3 regions of the Micromonospora sp. WMMD712 genome follow, and region 3 is predicted to be linked to each of the others. Evidence: riboswitches for the same ligand, from Rfam matches in the RefSeq annotation. Region 3 holds a riboswitch; each other region holds the start of a gene.
The links. A riboswitch is a leader RNA that binds a small molecule or an ion and turns the genes downstream of it on or off. The one in region 3 is predicted to bind cobalamin.
Positions count from the first base shown of each region.

Region 1 (4,625 bases), 3.9 Mb from region 3:
GCACGGCCGCGGTCCGGCCGTAGCCCCGGGAGTCCATCGCCGCCGCGAGGGCCAGGGACCGGTCCAGCGCGTCGGCCAGCACCGGCAGGGCGATGCCCTGCAACGCCCGCATCCCGCGCCCGGACGCGCCACGCAACCGTCGTGCCCGGCGGACCCGTAGCACGCTCTCCACCAGCTGCGGGGCGACCGACAACGCGACCACGACGGCCGTGCCGACCGCGTACAACGCGCCGGGCACCGCCTTGAGTAGCCGTTTCGGGTTGGCCAGCGCGTTCGCCGCGCCGAGGCAGATCAGCATCGCGGCCAGCCGCAGCCCGTCGTAGAACCCGCCGAGGACCTGCTCGACGGCGACGGGCCCGAACAACCGGATGCCGGCCGCCCAGGCTGGCAGCGGGACCTCCGGCAACCGGATCAGCACGTGGTCGCCCTGCCCGCCGCCGAACACGATGCGAAACACCACCCGCATCACCACGATCACCGCGCCGAGCACCAGGTACATCCGGAACGCCAGCGCCCAGGGCGCGTCGCCGCGCCGCCGGACGACCACCAGCGCGGCGACGGCGATCAGCAGTGCCAGCGGCAACGGATTGGTGGTGTGACTGGCCGCCGTGGCCAAGCCCAGCGCCCAGAGCCACCACGCGCCCGGGTGCAGCCCTCGGGGCAGCGGCGCCGACGGCCACCACGACGCCGCCCGGCCGGTCCGGGCGGTCGCGCCCGGGTGGCGTCTGGCCCGGTCAGTCATCCTGGTCGGCGGTCCGCCGCCGCCTGGCGGCGATCACGCCACCGGCGGCGAGTGCCGCCAGCAGCAACACCCCCGCCGCCGTGCCCAGCGGGACGCCACCGTCGCCACGGGGTGCGGCGACACCGGTCAGCACCGGTTCCTCGGAGTCGCTCGGCGATGGGCCGCCGGACCCGCCGGTCGGCGGCGCGGTGGCCGGCGCGCCAGGTGTCTCCGGCGATCCACTGACCGGTGTCCTAGCGGAGGGCGCCGCAGACCCGGACGCGCGTGTCGTCGGCGCTGCCGAACCGGGGCCACCGCCGGCCGCCGACGAAGGCGCGACCGGCCCGCCGCCTGCCGGTGGCGTGACCGGTGCGCCACCGGTGGTGGGCGGTGGTGGTGGCGACGGTCGTTTCGGTGCGATGCCGGGACGGGGCGCGTCGTTGGCGGTGCGGTTGAGGGAGAACGACCAGCCCTCGAAGGTGCCGGCCGGCGGCTTGCGGTTGAGCACACCCTTGTCGCTGTACGTCCAACTGCCACCGTCGGCCGCGTGCCAGTACGACCAGTAGGCGCTGGCCGGAGGCGTGTCGACGCACTTCTCGGCCGCCGCCGACGGTTTGCCCTCGATCCGGCAGACGAACCCCTCGCCCCAGCGCAGCGTGCCGGTGACCTGGAAACCGGCGCTCTTCAGCGCCGTCAGGCCGGTCGGCTGCTCGCCCCGGGCGCACCGCACCACCGTTCCGCCGCCGAGTTCGTTGAAGTCGACCACCACGGTGACGCCGGAGGCGTCCGGGCAGTAGCCGGCCGCACCGGCGGCCATCGCCGGGCTGCCCGGTTCGCCCACCACGCCGACGGCGGCCAGGACGACGGCCAGCCCGGCGCGGACGATCCGGACGATCACGTCGCCCTCCGTCGGCTGAGGAGCAGCAGCAGCGACCCACCACCGACCATCAGGAGCGCGATCAGCACGTACGTGGTGATCGCCGCGCCGGTCGTCGGTAGGCCACCCGCACCCCCCGGGGCGGTCGGCGCGGCAGTCGGGGCGGCGGTCGCCGACACGGTGGGTGACGGGGCCGGTGCCGTGGTGCTGGCGGACGCACTCGGGGTCGGGCTGGCCGGTGCGGTCGGCGTCGGCGACCCGGTGGGTGTGGGGGACGCCGTTCCGGTCGGTGAGGCCGTGCCCGTTGGAGTCGGCCCGGGCGACGACGGCGGAAGGTCGAGGCCGATGCGGCCGAGCGGCACCTGGGCGAGACCGAGCAGTGCCTGCGCGGTGGCCCGACGCCACTGGTCCCGGGAGACGTCGTCGATCCCGGACCCGACAGCGGCGGCCAGGCCTTCGGCGTTGTAGGCGATGGCTCCCGCGTCGGCGGCTGCGCCGCCGTGCGACGTGGTCAGCTGGAGCACGCGGAGCGCGCCCGCTGCGCGGGCGGCCTCGGCATGGCGTCCGGAGGCGGCGAGCGCCTGCCCGGCCAGGCCGGTGCTGTTGGAGTTCGCGCCGGTCGTCGGCCCCGAGCCGCCGAACGACCCGTCGGAATGCTGCTGGGCGACCAACCAGTCCACGCCCCGATCCGCCGCGGCCGCGGCACCCGTGGCCCCTTCGTCTGCGGCGGCCAGCAGCGCCTGCACGGCCATCGCGGTCGAGTCGACGTCGAGGGTGGCGCCGGCCTGCTCGTCGCACGACGGCGACGGGCCGTCCCCCGTGTCGGGGTAGAGCCGGAAGCCACCGGCCGCGCACTGCTGCCGGACGAGGAAGTCGACGGTGTCCTGCGGGACGTCGCCGCTGCGGGCCAGGCCCAGCACCGTGAAGGACTGGTCGAAGGTGTTGCTGGCGTCCGGACCGCTGTCGGCGGTGGTGCGGCTGGTGATCCGCCCCCGCTGATGCCCGGCGTCCGCCCCGGCGACCAGCGACAGGGCCTCGGCCCGCAGGTCGAAACCGCCGAAGTCGGTGGGATCAGCTCCGGCGGCGGCGGCCGCGTAGAGCAGCTTCGCGGTGGCCCCGCCGTCGGTGAAGCCCTCGATGCCCCAGTCGTCGTAGCTGTTGTAGGAGCGCACGTGCGCCGCGACCTGCGCGGTCGCCGCCTGCCGGGTCGGCACGGCCACCCCGGTCGCGGACAACGCGATGATTCCGTCGATGGTCAGGCCCCAGTCAGGGCTCCCGAACGGCCCGGGAAGTGCCCCGTCGGCGACCTCACCGGCCAACCAGGACGCTGCCTCGCGTGCCGCGGCGGCGTCGGCCGGTGCCGGTGCGGCAACCACGGTCAGGGGCAGGGCGGCGATCGCGGCGAGGGTCGCCGCTGTGCTGGCGGCGAGACCGGTGCCGATCCGCCGGTGCCGGGACAGGGACATGGGGTGCCTTTCGCAGAGCGGTCGGTGAAGGCGCCGGAACGCAGCCGAGGAGTCGGCACCCGCTCGCATGACGACGCGTTGCGCGGGGTGGACGGACCTCGGCGGCCCGGACTTCACCCTGTAGACCTCGACAGTGGAAGCCGCTCGTCCCGGGCGAGGCATTCCGGCTCGCGGGGTCGATGCCTCGCTCACGGTTGCGGGTCAGCGCCGGCTTCAACCGACTTTCCCCCACACGGGACGTATGCAGTTGTGTGCCCGGCGTGAACCGGGTGCCGACACGGTACCGCCCGCACGTCGAGTGACGCCAGAGCGGTGGCCGGCACCCGGCACGTCGGTCGACGGGTCAGGGAGCGGCGATGCTCGGTGGGGCGCCCGCGCCGAAGGACCAGCCCTCGACGCTGCCCGGCGCGGGGTTGTAGCTGGTCGCGCCGGACGTGCTGTAGGACCAGGCGCCGCCGCTCGGCGCGTGCCAGTACGACCAGTACGCGGTGACGGGTGGAGTGTTGACGCACGGCTCGGTCGCGGCGGTGGGCTTGCCGTTGATCCGGCACACGAACGCCAGTCCCCAGCGCGAGGTTCCGGTCACGGTGAAGCCCGCGCCCTGGAGGGCGGCCAGCCCAGTCGCCGGGTCGCCGAGGGCGCAGGCCACCTGGACCCCGCCGCCGAGGGCGGCGAAGTCGACCACCACGGTGACCCCCGACGTGCCGGTACACGCGGCGGCGTGCGCGGCCTGCGGCGCAGGCTCGACGGCGGTCAGCGCGACGGCGGCGACGGCGGCGGCCAACAGTCCGGCAAGCCGCCTACGAATGACGATTCGAAACATGGGTCCTCCCCGAGAGCAGACGAATGAGAATCAGGCGAGCGACGGAACGGCTCACGGGCAGTCGGGGGTCGGTGCGCCGGTCGTCGCGCCGGCGGCGGACAGGTGGGCGTACCCAGCGCCGGTCAGACCGAGGACGGCCTGCGCGGTGGCGCGGGCGGCGGTGGCCGGGTCGAAGGCGCCGCCGTCGAAGTCGACCGCCCCCCGGTCGGCTGACGCGCCGGCGCAGTCGACCTGGAGTCCGGCGAGGAACGTGCGGGCCCGCGCCCAGGCCAGCGGCCGGTGACCATCGCGCAGCGCCTGCGCGGCGAGCCCGGTGCTGTTCGCGTTCGGTGTTCCCCCTACGTTGGCGAACCCGCCGTTCGCGCCCTGCACCGAGAGCAGCCAGCGCAGCCCCGGGGCGGCGTCGGCCCTGCGGCCGGCCGCCCGCAACGCCTGCACCGCGAGCGCGGTGGCGTCCACGTCGGAGGTGCAGACCGGCTGGGCGGGCAGCAGCGGGTAGCCACCGTCGGCGCAGCGGGTGCCGGCCAGCCAGGACGCGGCCGCTGCCGGCACGCCCTGTGCGGTCCGGTCCAGCGCGAGGATCGCGAAGGACTGACTGAAGGCGTTGCTGTAGTCGCCGAACGCCGACCGGTCGGTGAACCGGCCGGTCGGCGACTGGAGCGAGCGCAGGCGGGCGACCAGGTCCACCCCGCCCACATCCGTCGGGTCACCGCCGCGCACCGCGACGGCGAGGGCGAG
Region 1 covers NZ_CP120743.1:5,391,229-5,395,853, reverse strand. Annotated here, with positions in the region: gene O7633_RS23490 (CbiQ family ECF transporter T component) at 1-742, opposite strand, end outside; gene O7633_RS23485 (hypothetical protein) at 735-1,538, opposite strand; gene O7633_RS23480 (cell wall anchor protein) at 1,616-3,064, opposite strand; cobalamin riboswitch at 3,199-3,338, opposite strand; gene O7633_RS23475 (hypothetical protein) at 3,408-3,887, opposite strand; gene O7633_RS23470 (peptidase) at 3,939-4,625, opposite strand, start outside.
Region 1: another riboswitch for cobalamin. It lies ahead of O7633_RS23480 (cell wall anchor protein); the one in region 3 lies ahead of O7633_RS05905 (ribonucleoside-diphosphate reductase subunit alpha).

Region 2 (4,767 bases), 3.9 Mb from region 3:
AAGAGGCTGCCGGCGGGCCGGGCCCGCCGGCACGTCGGCCTTGTCCCGCAGAACTCCGGCGATCTGCTCTACCTGGAGACCGTGGACGCCGAATGCGCCCAGGCCGACCGGGAGACCGCGGCGCCGACCGGCACCTGCCGGGCGCTGCTGGACCAGCTCACCCCCGGCCTGCCCGCCGACCGGCATCCCCGTGACCTGTCCGAGGGGCAGCGGCTGGCCCTCGCGCTCGCCGTCCAGCTCACCGCCGCTCCGCCGGTGGTGCTGCTCGACGAGCCGACCCGTGGCCTGGACTACCACGCCAAGCGGCAGTTCACCGAGGTCGTCCGCGCGTTGGCCGCCGCCGGCCGCGCCGTGGTGGTCGCCACCCACGATGTCGAACTCGTCGCGGCCCTCGCCGATCGGGTGATCGTCATGGCCGAGGGGGACATCGTCTCCGACGGCAGCACGGCGGAGGTCATGCTCGCGTCACCGGCGTTCGCCCCGCAGGTGGCCAAGGTCCTCGCCCCCGCGCCGTGGCTCACTGTGGAACAGGTCGCCACCGCGTTGACCCAGACCCAGGCACCGGCGTGACCGTGTTGCGGGTCGCCCCGCGTACCGCCGTGGTGCTGGCCCTGGCCTCGGCCGCCGCCCTGGCGACCTTCACCTGGCCGTTCTTCGTCCCCGCGCAGCCGGAATCCACCGCCCGCACCGGCGAGGCACCGGTGGTCTTCTTCCTGATGCTGCCGGTGCTCGTGGCGCTCGTGCTGGCCGAACTCACCTCCGGTGGCATGGACAGCAAAGCCCTGGCGATGCTCGGTGTGCTCGCCGCCGTCAACGCCGCGCTGCGCCCCCTGGGCGCGGGCACCGCCGGCATCGAGACCGTGTTCTTCCTCCTCGTCCTAGCCGGCCGGGTCTTCGGCCCCGGATTCGGTTTCCTGCTCGGTTCGACGTCCCTGTTCGCCTCCGCCCTGCTCACCGCCGGTGTCGGACCGTGGCTGCCGTTCCAGATGCTGTGCGCGTCCTGGATCGGCCTGGGCGCCGGCCTGCTTCCGGCGAGGCTGCGCGGACGGGCCGAGACCGCCGTCCTGGCGGCCTACGGCGCGCTCGCCGCCTACGGCTACGGCCTGCTGATGAACCTGTGGTTCTGGCCGTTCAGCGTCGGAGCGGACACCCAACTGTCCTACGTCGCGGGCGCGCCGGTGCTGGAGAACCTGCACCGCCTCGCCCTGTTCACCGCAGTCACCTCCACCTTCGGCTGGGACACCGGCCGCGCGATCACCACCGCGGTGGCGATCGTCCTGGCCGGCCCGGCGGTGCTCGCCGCGCTGCGCCGCGCCGCGCGCCGAGCCGCGTTCGACGCTCCGGTCACCTTCGTCGCAGCCGAACCGCAGCCGCCGGACCCGGTCGCCGACAGCGCCGAGGTCGCAGGCCCGGCCGGCACCGACGTGACCGATCCCGCCGCCGGGCCGGCCTCTGCGTCACCCGCCAGGCCACCCGGATCCATCGGCAAGGGCGATGGGGGAGGTAGGTCACATCCAGGTCCGAGCCGGCCGTCAGCTGACCAAGAACGCTAGGCTGGTTACCGGCGCTGGTTCGCCCAGGCGTTGTCACGCTCGGGCGTCGTAAGAGGGAACCCGGTGGGAATCCGGGACTGCCCCGCAGCGGTGAGTGGGAACGACCGCCGTCACCGGCACTGGGCCCGTAGGGCCCGGGAAGCGACGGCCAGTAGGAGACACCGGCGTACCCGGTCATGCCCGCGAGTCCGAAGACCTGCCCGCGCTGCGCACACAAGAGGTGTGTGCGCAGCCGTCGACCTCGCGGGCGGGTCGGGCGGGTGACGCGCTGCGGCGGGTCCTCGACGTGCGTGCCGGCTGGTCGACGGCATGCTTCCCGAGGACGGATGAACCATGCACGAGAGCGCCATTCTCGCCGGCCGGCCCCCGTCGGCGTCGCATCTGACCCTGTCACAGATCATGGACCAGCATCACACCAACCTGATGGGCACCGTCCACGGCGGCCGGATTCTCAACCTCATCGACTCCGTCGCCGGAGTGGTGGCCGCTCGGCATTCCGACGGGCCCGCAGTCACCGCCGCCATCGACGAGACCGCCTTCCTGCGCGCCGTGCGGGTCGGCGACGTCGTCCACGTCGACGCCCGGATCACCTGGGCCGGCCGCAGCTCGATGGAGGTCGCCGTCAAGGTCAGCGCGGATCGGTGGGATCGGGCGGTGCCGCCGGTCGACGTGGCCACCGCGCATCTGGTCATGGTCGCCGTCGACGACGACGGGCAACCACGGCCGGTGCCGCCGCTGCTGGCCGAGACCGACGGCGACCGGCGACGCTACCGTGAGGCGCAGATCCGCCGCGAGCACCGTCTCGCCTTGCGTCGGGCGCTACTCGACGGTGCCGAGGACGGCTGAGACCTGTCGCATTGTCGCCGCGACGCCCGCCGATCACCTCGCCACCACCGCTCAGGATCGTTGTTGCGTTGGTCGTCATCGGCGTGGATTGCGGTTGTGCGACTGCTCCTCTGAAGGAGTCTTCGTTCGTTCTGTAGCCTGGTGAGCGGTGTCTCGCGTGTCCGGAGGGCCCGTGTGGACAGTCAGCGCAGGTCCTTGCCGATGGTGGCATGAGTCAGCCGGGCGCTGGGGTCGGCGCCCAGGGTCAGCGGTGACGGGGGGATGCCGGCGCGCACGAGAAGACCGCCGATGGCGGCGATCATGGCGCCGTTGTCGGTGCAGAGTCGCGGCGCGGGGACGCGCAGGGTGATACCGACGGCAGCGCAGCGCTGTTCGGCGAGGGCGCGTACGCGACTGTTGGCGGCGACGCCGCCGACGAGCAGAAGCGTGTCGACGTGGTGGTCGCGGCACGCGGCGACGGCCTTGCGGGTAAGTATGTCGGCGACGGCTTCCTGGAACGACGCGGCGATGTCGGCCACAGGTAGCGGCCCGCAGTGGCGTTCGGTCCAGCGGGCGACGGCGGTCTTCAGGCCGGAGAACGAGAATCGGTACGGCGGGTCCTGCGGTCCGGTCATCGGGCGCGGAAAGGCGATTGCCGTGGGGTCACCTTCGCGGGCGGCCCGGTCGATGGCGGGGCCACCGGGGTAGGGCAGGCCGAGCAGGCGGGCGACCTTGTCGAAGGCTTCGCCGGCGGCGTCGTCGGCGGTGTCGCCGAGGTGGATGACGGGGTCGCGGGCGAGGTCACCGAGGATCAGGAGCGAGGTGTGCCCGCCGGAGACGATGAGGGCGATGCTGCGCTGGGGGAGGGGGCCGTGGTCGAGGATGTCGACGGCGGCGTGGCCGGCGAGGTGGTGCACGCCGTAGAGGGGGACGCCGAGGGTGAGGGCGTAGGCCTTGCCGGCGGCGAGGCCCACCTGAACGGCGGTGGCGAGGCCGGGGCCGGCGGTGGCGGCGACGGCGTCGATGTCGGCGAAGCCGATTCCGGCCTGCTGCAGGGCGTGTTCGACCATGGGGGTGATGGCGTGCAGGTGGGCGCGGGCGGCGATCTCGGGGACGACGCCGCCGAAGCGGGCGTGTTCGTCCATGCTGGTGGCGAGGGCGTCGCCGAGCAGGACGCCGTCGGCGACGATGCCGACGCCGGTCTCGTCGCAGGACGTTTCGATGCCGAGGACGACCGGCATGTTTCAGTTCTGTCCGGTGCCGACGCCGACGCCGGGGTGTTCGGCGGCGGCGGCGAGCAGTTGTTTGCGGAGCTTGGCGGGTAGCCGGTCGACGTAGGCGAGGCCGTCGAGGTGGTCGACCTCGTGTTGCAGGCAGCGGGCGAGGGTGCCGGTGCCGTCGATGCGCACGGGCCGGCCGTGCAGGTCGACGCCGGTGACGGTGGCGGTGGCCGGGCGGGTGACCTCGGCGTACTGGCCGGGCACGGACAGGCAGCCCTCGCTGTCGGTGACGAGATTCCGCTGGTCGGGTAGCTGCAGGACCGGGTTGATCACGTGGGCGATCGTGTGGGCGCCGGTGGCGTCGGGGCAGTCGAGGACGAAGATCCGGGCGTCGACGCCGATCTGGTTGGCGGCGAGGCCGACGCCGTGCGCCGTGTACATGCTGGCGAACATGTCCGCCACGAGGTGGGCGAGAGCGTCGTCGAAGACGGTCACCTCGGCGCAGCGGTGGTGCAGCACCGGGGTGCCGTAGCGGGTGATGGGTCGTGGGCTGCCGGTCGGTGTCTGCACAGTCGCCCATACTATGCAATTGCCAAAGACTTGCAGTAAGGGGTGGGGCGGTATGCGGACGGCGGAGATCAAGTGGCGGTTCCTCGCCCACTTCGAGGCGAACGGTCACGTCGTGGTGCCGTCGGCTCCGCTGCCCGCCATCAGCGACCCGAACCTGCTGTTCGTCAACGCGGGCATGGTGCAGTTCGTGCCCTACTTCCTGGGGCAGCAGACCCCGCCGTACGCGCGGGCGACGAGTGTGCAGAAGTGCATCCGTACGCCGGACATCGACGAGGTCGGCAAGACCAGCCGGCACGGCACGTTCTTCCAGATGAACGGAAACTTCTCCTTCGGTGACTACCTCAAGTCCGGGGCGATCCCGCTGGCCTGGGACCTGGCCACCAAGTCGGTGGAGGCGGGCGGCTTCGGGCTGGACCCGGAGCGGATCTGGGCCACCGTCTACCTGGACGACGACGAGGCGTACGACATCTGGCGGGCCACCGGCGTGCCGGCCGAGCGGATCGTGCGTCGGGGCAAGGCCGACAACTTCTGGTCGATGGGCATCCCCGGCCCGTGCGGCCCCTGCTCGGAGCTGTACTACGACCGCGGCCCGGCCTACG
Region 2 covers NZ_CP120743.1:5,397,418-5,402,184, forward strand. Annotated here, with positions in the region: gene O7633_RS23495 (ATP-binding cassette domain-containing protein) at 1-570, shown strand, start outside; gene O7633_RS23500 (ECF transporter S component) at 567-1,553, shown strand; cobalamin riboswitch at 1,552-1,772, shown strand; gene O7633_RS23505 (acyl-CoA thioesterase) at 1,887-2,399, shown strand; gene tsaD (tRNA (adenosine(37)-N6)-threonylcarbamoyltransferase complex transferase subunit TsaD) at 2,582-3,619, opposite strand; gene def (peptide deformylase) at 3,623-4,138, opposite strand; gene alaS (alanine--tRNA ligase) at 4,221-4,767, shown strand, end outside.
Region 2: another riboswitch for cobalamin. It lies ahead of O7633_RS23505 (acyl-CoA thioesterase); the one in region 3 lies ahead of O7633_RS05905 (ribonucleoside-diphosphate reductase subunit alpha).

Region 3 (4,767 bases):
CGGGTCAGTGGCGTGCCGTGCGCGGCGAGCAGCTCACGGATGCGGGTGTCGGTGTCGTTGTCGTTGGCCAGGCAGGTCACAGGGCGGTCCAATCACTCGGGCGGCACGGCTGCCGGGAATGACGTTAGGAACGCCGGCTGACGTGTTTGTGACGATGTGGCGCGGCGGTCCGGCCCCGCACGCGCGGGGCCGGACCGCCGGACCGCGCCGCACGGCGCGGTCCGGTCGATCACCTCGCCTGGTCGAGCCAGAGGGCGTCGGGGCCGGCGGGGAAGCGCAGCTGGCCGGTGGTGTCGTGGACGGCCCGCCACACCGTCTCGGCGACGTCGCTCTCCCGGGTGAACAGGTCCTGGTTGACGAAGCCGCCGAGGGTCCTCTTCGCGAAGGGCTCGTAGGGCGCCGGGACCAGTCCCTCCAGCGAGGCGGTGAGGTCGATGTTGTTCGTCGCCCCGGCGGCGAAGTTCGTCGTCAGGCAGGCCCCCGGCTCGACGGTCCTGGCCCGCACGCCGAACTCCGCGAGCTCCAGGGCGAGGGACGCGGTGAACCCCTCGATGGCCATCTTGCTGGCCTTGTAGACGGCCGAGAGCGGCATGTGGCCGAGCACCACGCTGGAGGTCACGTTGACCACCACCCCGGACCCGCGCTCACGGAACTGCGGCAGCACCGCCTGGGTGGTCGCCATCACCCCGAAGGTGTTGGTCTCGAAGATCTCCCGGACCCGGGCCATGGGGGTGCCCTCGAAGACGCCGATCAGCCCGACGCCGGCGTTGTTGACCAGCACGTCGACGGGCCCCGCCGCGGCGAACGCGGCGGTGATCGTGTCGGGCCTGGTCACGTCGAGCTCCAGGACGCGGAGCCGGTCCGACTCGGGCAGGACGTCCGCGCGCGGCGTCCGCATGGTGGCGATGACGTTCCACCCCTGCGCGAGGAAGTGCCGGGCGGTCTCCCGCCCGTATCCGGAGGAGGCACCGGTGATGAGGATCGTCTGCATGGCGTGAATGCTCCTGTCGCCCGTTCGGATGGTTGCCGCACCAATGCTGGGCGGTGGCCGGGGGAGTCACATCTGTCATTCGACTTCCCGATCCGGGCGCCGCCGGGGCGGGCGACTCAGGCGTCGCCCCGGCGGCTGGCGTCCGGCTAGGACGGGAGGGCGCCGATCTGCTGCATGATGGTCAGCCGGTCGGGCGACACCCAGAACTCCGCGATCTTGCCGTCCTCGACGCGCATGACGCCGATGCCGACCGCCGAGACCCGTCGCCCGCTGGCGGGCACGCCCATGAGCTCCCCGTCGTGGGTGCCCTCGTACCGGCAGCGCAGCGCCACGAGGTCCCCGTCGGCGATCAGCTCGACGAGGGGGTGGCGCAGGTCGGTCATGCCGGCGAAGAAGGCGTCACCGAACTCCTTCACCCCCTGCCGGTCCATCGACGGCAGCCCGGCCGGGTGGAACCGGTAGTCGTCGGTGCACAGGTGCAGCGGGGTCGTCCGGCCGCGGTCGAGCTCCTGGAAGTAGTCGCGGACGATCCGCTTGTTCTCCTCGGACATGGGTGGTCCTCTCGGTCGAGGGGTCGGGATGGTGACGAGCCGGGGCGGGCCCCGCCGCGACGGCTCGCCGGTCAGTCTCGTGCGGCCGGCGGCGCGCGGCGTCTGTCAACCGACTGCATCTCGCCCTGCCGGCCGCCCGCGGTTCCGGCGCTCCGCTCACCCGTCGCGGTGGTGGGGTCACGCTGCGAGGCGACTCGCCCGGCACATCATCTGGTGTTGCCATCTTCGCCTTGCGCCCATATATGGTGTCACCCGTAGCTGGTTCGACCGCCGCTCCACGGTGGTCGAGGCAAGAGGGAACCCGGTGCGAATCCGGGGCTGCCCCGCAGCGGTGAGTGGGAACGACCGCCGTCAACGAAGCACTGGGCCCGGCCGGGCCTGGGAAGCGACGGCCAGTAGGCACCGAGCACGACGCCCGCGAGTCCGAAGACCTGCCAGCGTGCCGCACGCGTCGCGTGCGGCGGTCGAAGGCCGCGTGGGACGGCCGACGCCATCAGCCGGGCAGCGGCGGCGAAGCGCGCCGTCGCGGGTGCCCGGCGGCGTCCTCCCGCGCGCCCTCGACCTCGGCGACGGGCTTGAGGAGGGCGAACATGGGCGCGACGCGGGAGCTGGCGGGGCCGGGGCAACGCCGGCACGTCATGCAGGTCCGGAAGCGGGACGGCGACACCGAGCCGGTGGACGTCAACAAGATCGTCGAGGCGGTGCAGCGCTGGGTCGCCGACCTGGACGAGGTCGATCCGCTGCGGGTGGCGACGAGGACGATCAGCGGCCTGTACGACGGGGCGACCACCGCCGAGCTGGACAAGCTGTCGATCCAGACGGCGGCGGAGCTGATCGGCGAGGAGCCGCAGTACTCGAAGCTGGCGGCGCGGCTGCTGGCCGCGTACGTGGCCGAGGAGGTCCGCGGGCAGCAGGTGGACAGCTTCAGCCAGTCCATCCGGTACGCCCACGGCCTCGGCCTGATCGGCGACGACACGGCCGTGTTCGTGGCCGCCCACGCCCGCGAGCTGGACGACGCCGTCGACCCGGCCGGTGACCTGCGGTTCGAGTACTTCGGCCTGCGCACCGTCGCCGACCGCTACCTGCTGCGGCACCCGCAGACCCGGCTGGTGGTGGAGACGCCGCAGTACTGGCTGCTGCGGGTGGCCTGCGGACTGTCGCAGACGCCGGGGGAGGCGGTCGCCTTCTACCGGCTGATGTCCAGCCTGGCGTACCTGCCCAGCTCGCCGACGCTGTTCAACTCCGGCACCCGGCACACCCAGATGTCGTCGTGCTTCCTGGTCGACTCGCCGCGCGACGAACTCGACTCGATCTACGAGCGCTACCACCAGGTCGCGAAGCTGTCGAAGTTCTCCGGCGGCATCGGCATCTCCTGGTCGCGGGTGCGGGGCCGCGGCGCGCTGATCCGGGGCACCAACGGGCGCTCGAACGGGATCGTGCCGTTCCTCAAGACGCTCGACGCCGGGGTGGCGGCGGTCAACCAGGGCGGCCGGCGCAAGGGCGCGGCCTGCGTCTACCTGGAGCCGTGGCACCCGGACGTCGAGGAGTTCCTGGAGCTGCGGGACAACACCGGCGAGGAGTCCCGGCGCACCCACAACCTGAACCTGGCCAACTGGATCCCGGACGAGTTCATGCGCCGGGTCGAGGCCGACGGCGACTGGTCGCTGATCGACCCGTCCGACGCCCCCGAGCTGCCCGACCTCTACGGCGAGGCGTTCGACTCCGCGTACCGGGCGGCGGAGAAGAAGGCCGTCCGCACCGTGAAGGCCCGCGACCTGTACGGGCGGATGATGCGCACGCTCGCGCAGACCGGCAACGGGTGGATGACGTTCAAGGACGCGTCCAACCGGCTGTCCAACCAGACCGGCGAGCCGGGCAACGTGATCCACCTGTCGAACCTGTGCACCGAGATCCTGGAGGTCAACGACGACGCCGAGACGGCCGTGTGCAACCTCGGCTCGGTCAACCTGGGCGCGCACGTCGGGGCCGACGGCGTCGACTGGGACCGGCTGCGCGCGACGGTCCGCACGGCGGTGGTGTTCCTCGACCGGGTCATCGACATCAACTACTACCCGGCGGCGCAGGCGGCGGCGTCGAACCCGCGCTGGCGGCCGGTCGGGCTCGGGCTGATGGGCTGGCAGGACGCGCTGTTCACCCTGCGCCTGCCGTTCGACTCGCCCGAGGCCCGCGAGCTGTCGACCCGGGTGCAGGAGGAGATCCTGCTGACCGCCCTGGAGACCTCCGCCGGCCTCGCCGAACGGTTCGGCCCGCACCCGGCGTACGCCCGGACCCGGGCCGCCCGCGGCGAGCTGCACCCGGACCTGTGGGGCGCGGAGGTCACCCAGACGGCGCGGTGGGCCGCGCTGCGCGCGCGGATCGCCGCGCACGGCCTGCGCAACTCGCTGCTGGTCGCGATCGCGCCGACCGCCACCATCGCCTCGATCGCCGGCTGCTACGAGTGCATCGAGCCGCAGGTGTCCAACCTGTTCAAGCGCGAGACCATGTCCGGCGAGTTCCTCCAGGTCAACACGTACCTGGTCCGTGAGCTGAAGGAGCGCGGGCTGTGGACCCCGGCGGTCCGCGAGCGGATCAAGCGCGACGAGGGCTCGGTGCAGGGCGTCACCGAGCTGCCCGAGGCGGTGCGGAGCCTGTTCCGCACGGCGTGGGAGCTGCCGCAACGCGCGCTGATCGACCTGGCCGCCGCCCGCGCCCCGTACGTCGACCAGTCGCAGTCGCTCAACCTGTTCCTGAGCGCGCCGACCATCGGCAAGCTCTCCTCGATGTACCTGTACGCCTGGAAGTCCGGGCTGAAGACCACCTACTACCTGCGGTCGCGTCCCGCGACCCGGATCCAGCAGGCCACCGTCGCGGTCGCCCCGGCCACCGGGCCGGTCGTCGCGGTGAGCGCCGACGAGGCGCTGGCCTGCTCCCTGGAGAACCCCGAGAGCTGCGAGGCGTGCCAGTGACCACCGTTTCCGAATCCCACCCCGCCGGCGAGCGGTCCCTGCTGCTCGACCCCGGGATGGACCTGACCCTGCGGCCGATGCGCTACCCGCGGTTCTTCGACCGGTTCAAGGACGCGATCAGGAACACCTGGACCGTCGAGGAGGTCGACCTGCACTCCGACCTCGCCGACCTCGCCCGGCTCTCCCCGGCGGAGCAGCACCTGGTGTCCCGGCTGGTCGCGTTCTTCGCCACCGGCGACACCATCGTCGCCAACAACCT
Region 3 covers NZ_CP120743.1:1,442,380-1,447,146, reverse strand. Annotated here, with positions in the region: gene O7633_RS05920 (sigma-70 family RNA polymerase sigma factor) at 1-80, opposite strand, end outside; gene O7633_RS05915 (SDR family oxidoreductase) at 230-991, opposite strand; gene O7633_RS05910 (ester cyclase) at 1,138-1,542, opposite strand; cobalamin riboswitch at 1,785-1,996, shown strand; gene O7633_RS05905 (ribonucleoside-diphosphate reductase subunit alpha) at 2,133-4,508, shown strand; gene O7633_RS05900 (ribonucleotide-diphosphate reductase subunit beta) at 4,565-4,767, shown strand, end outside.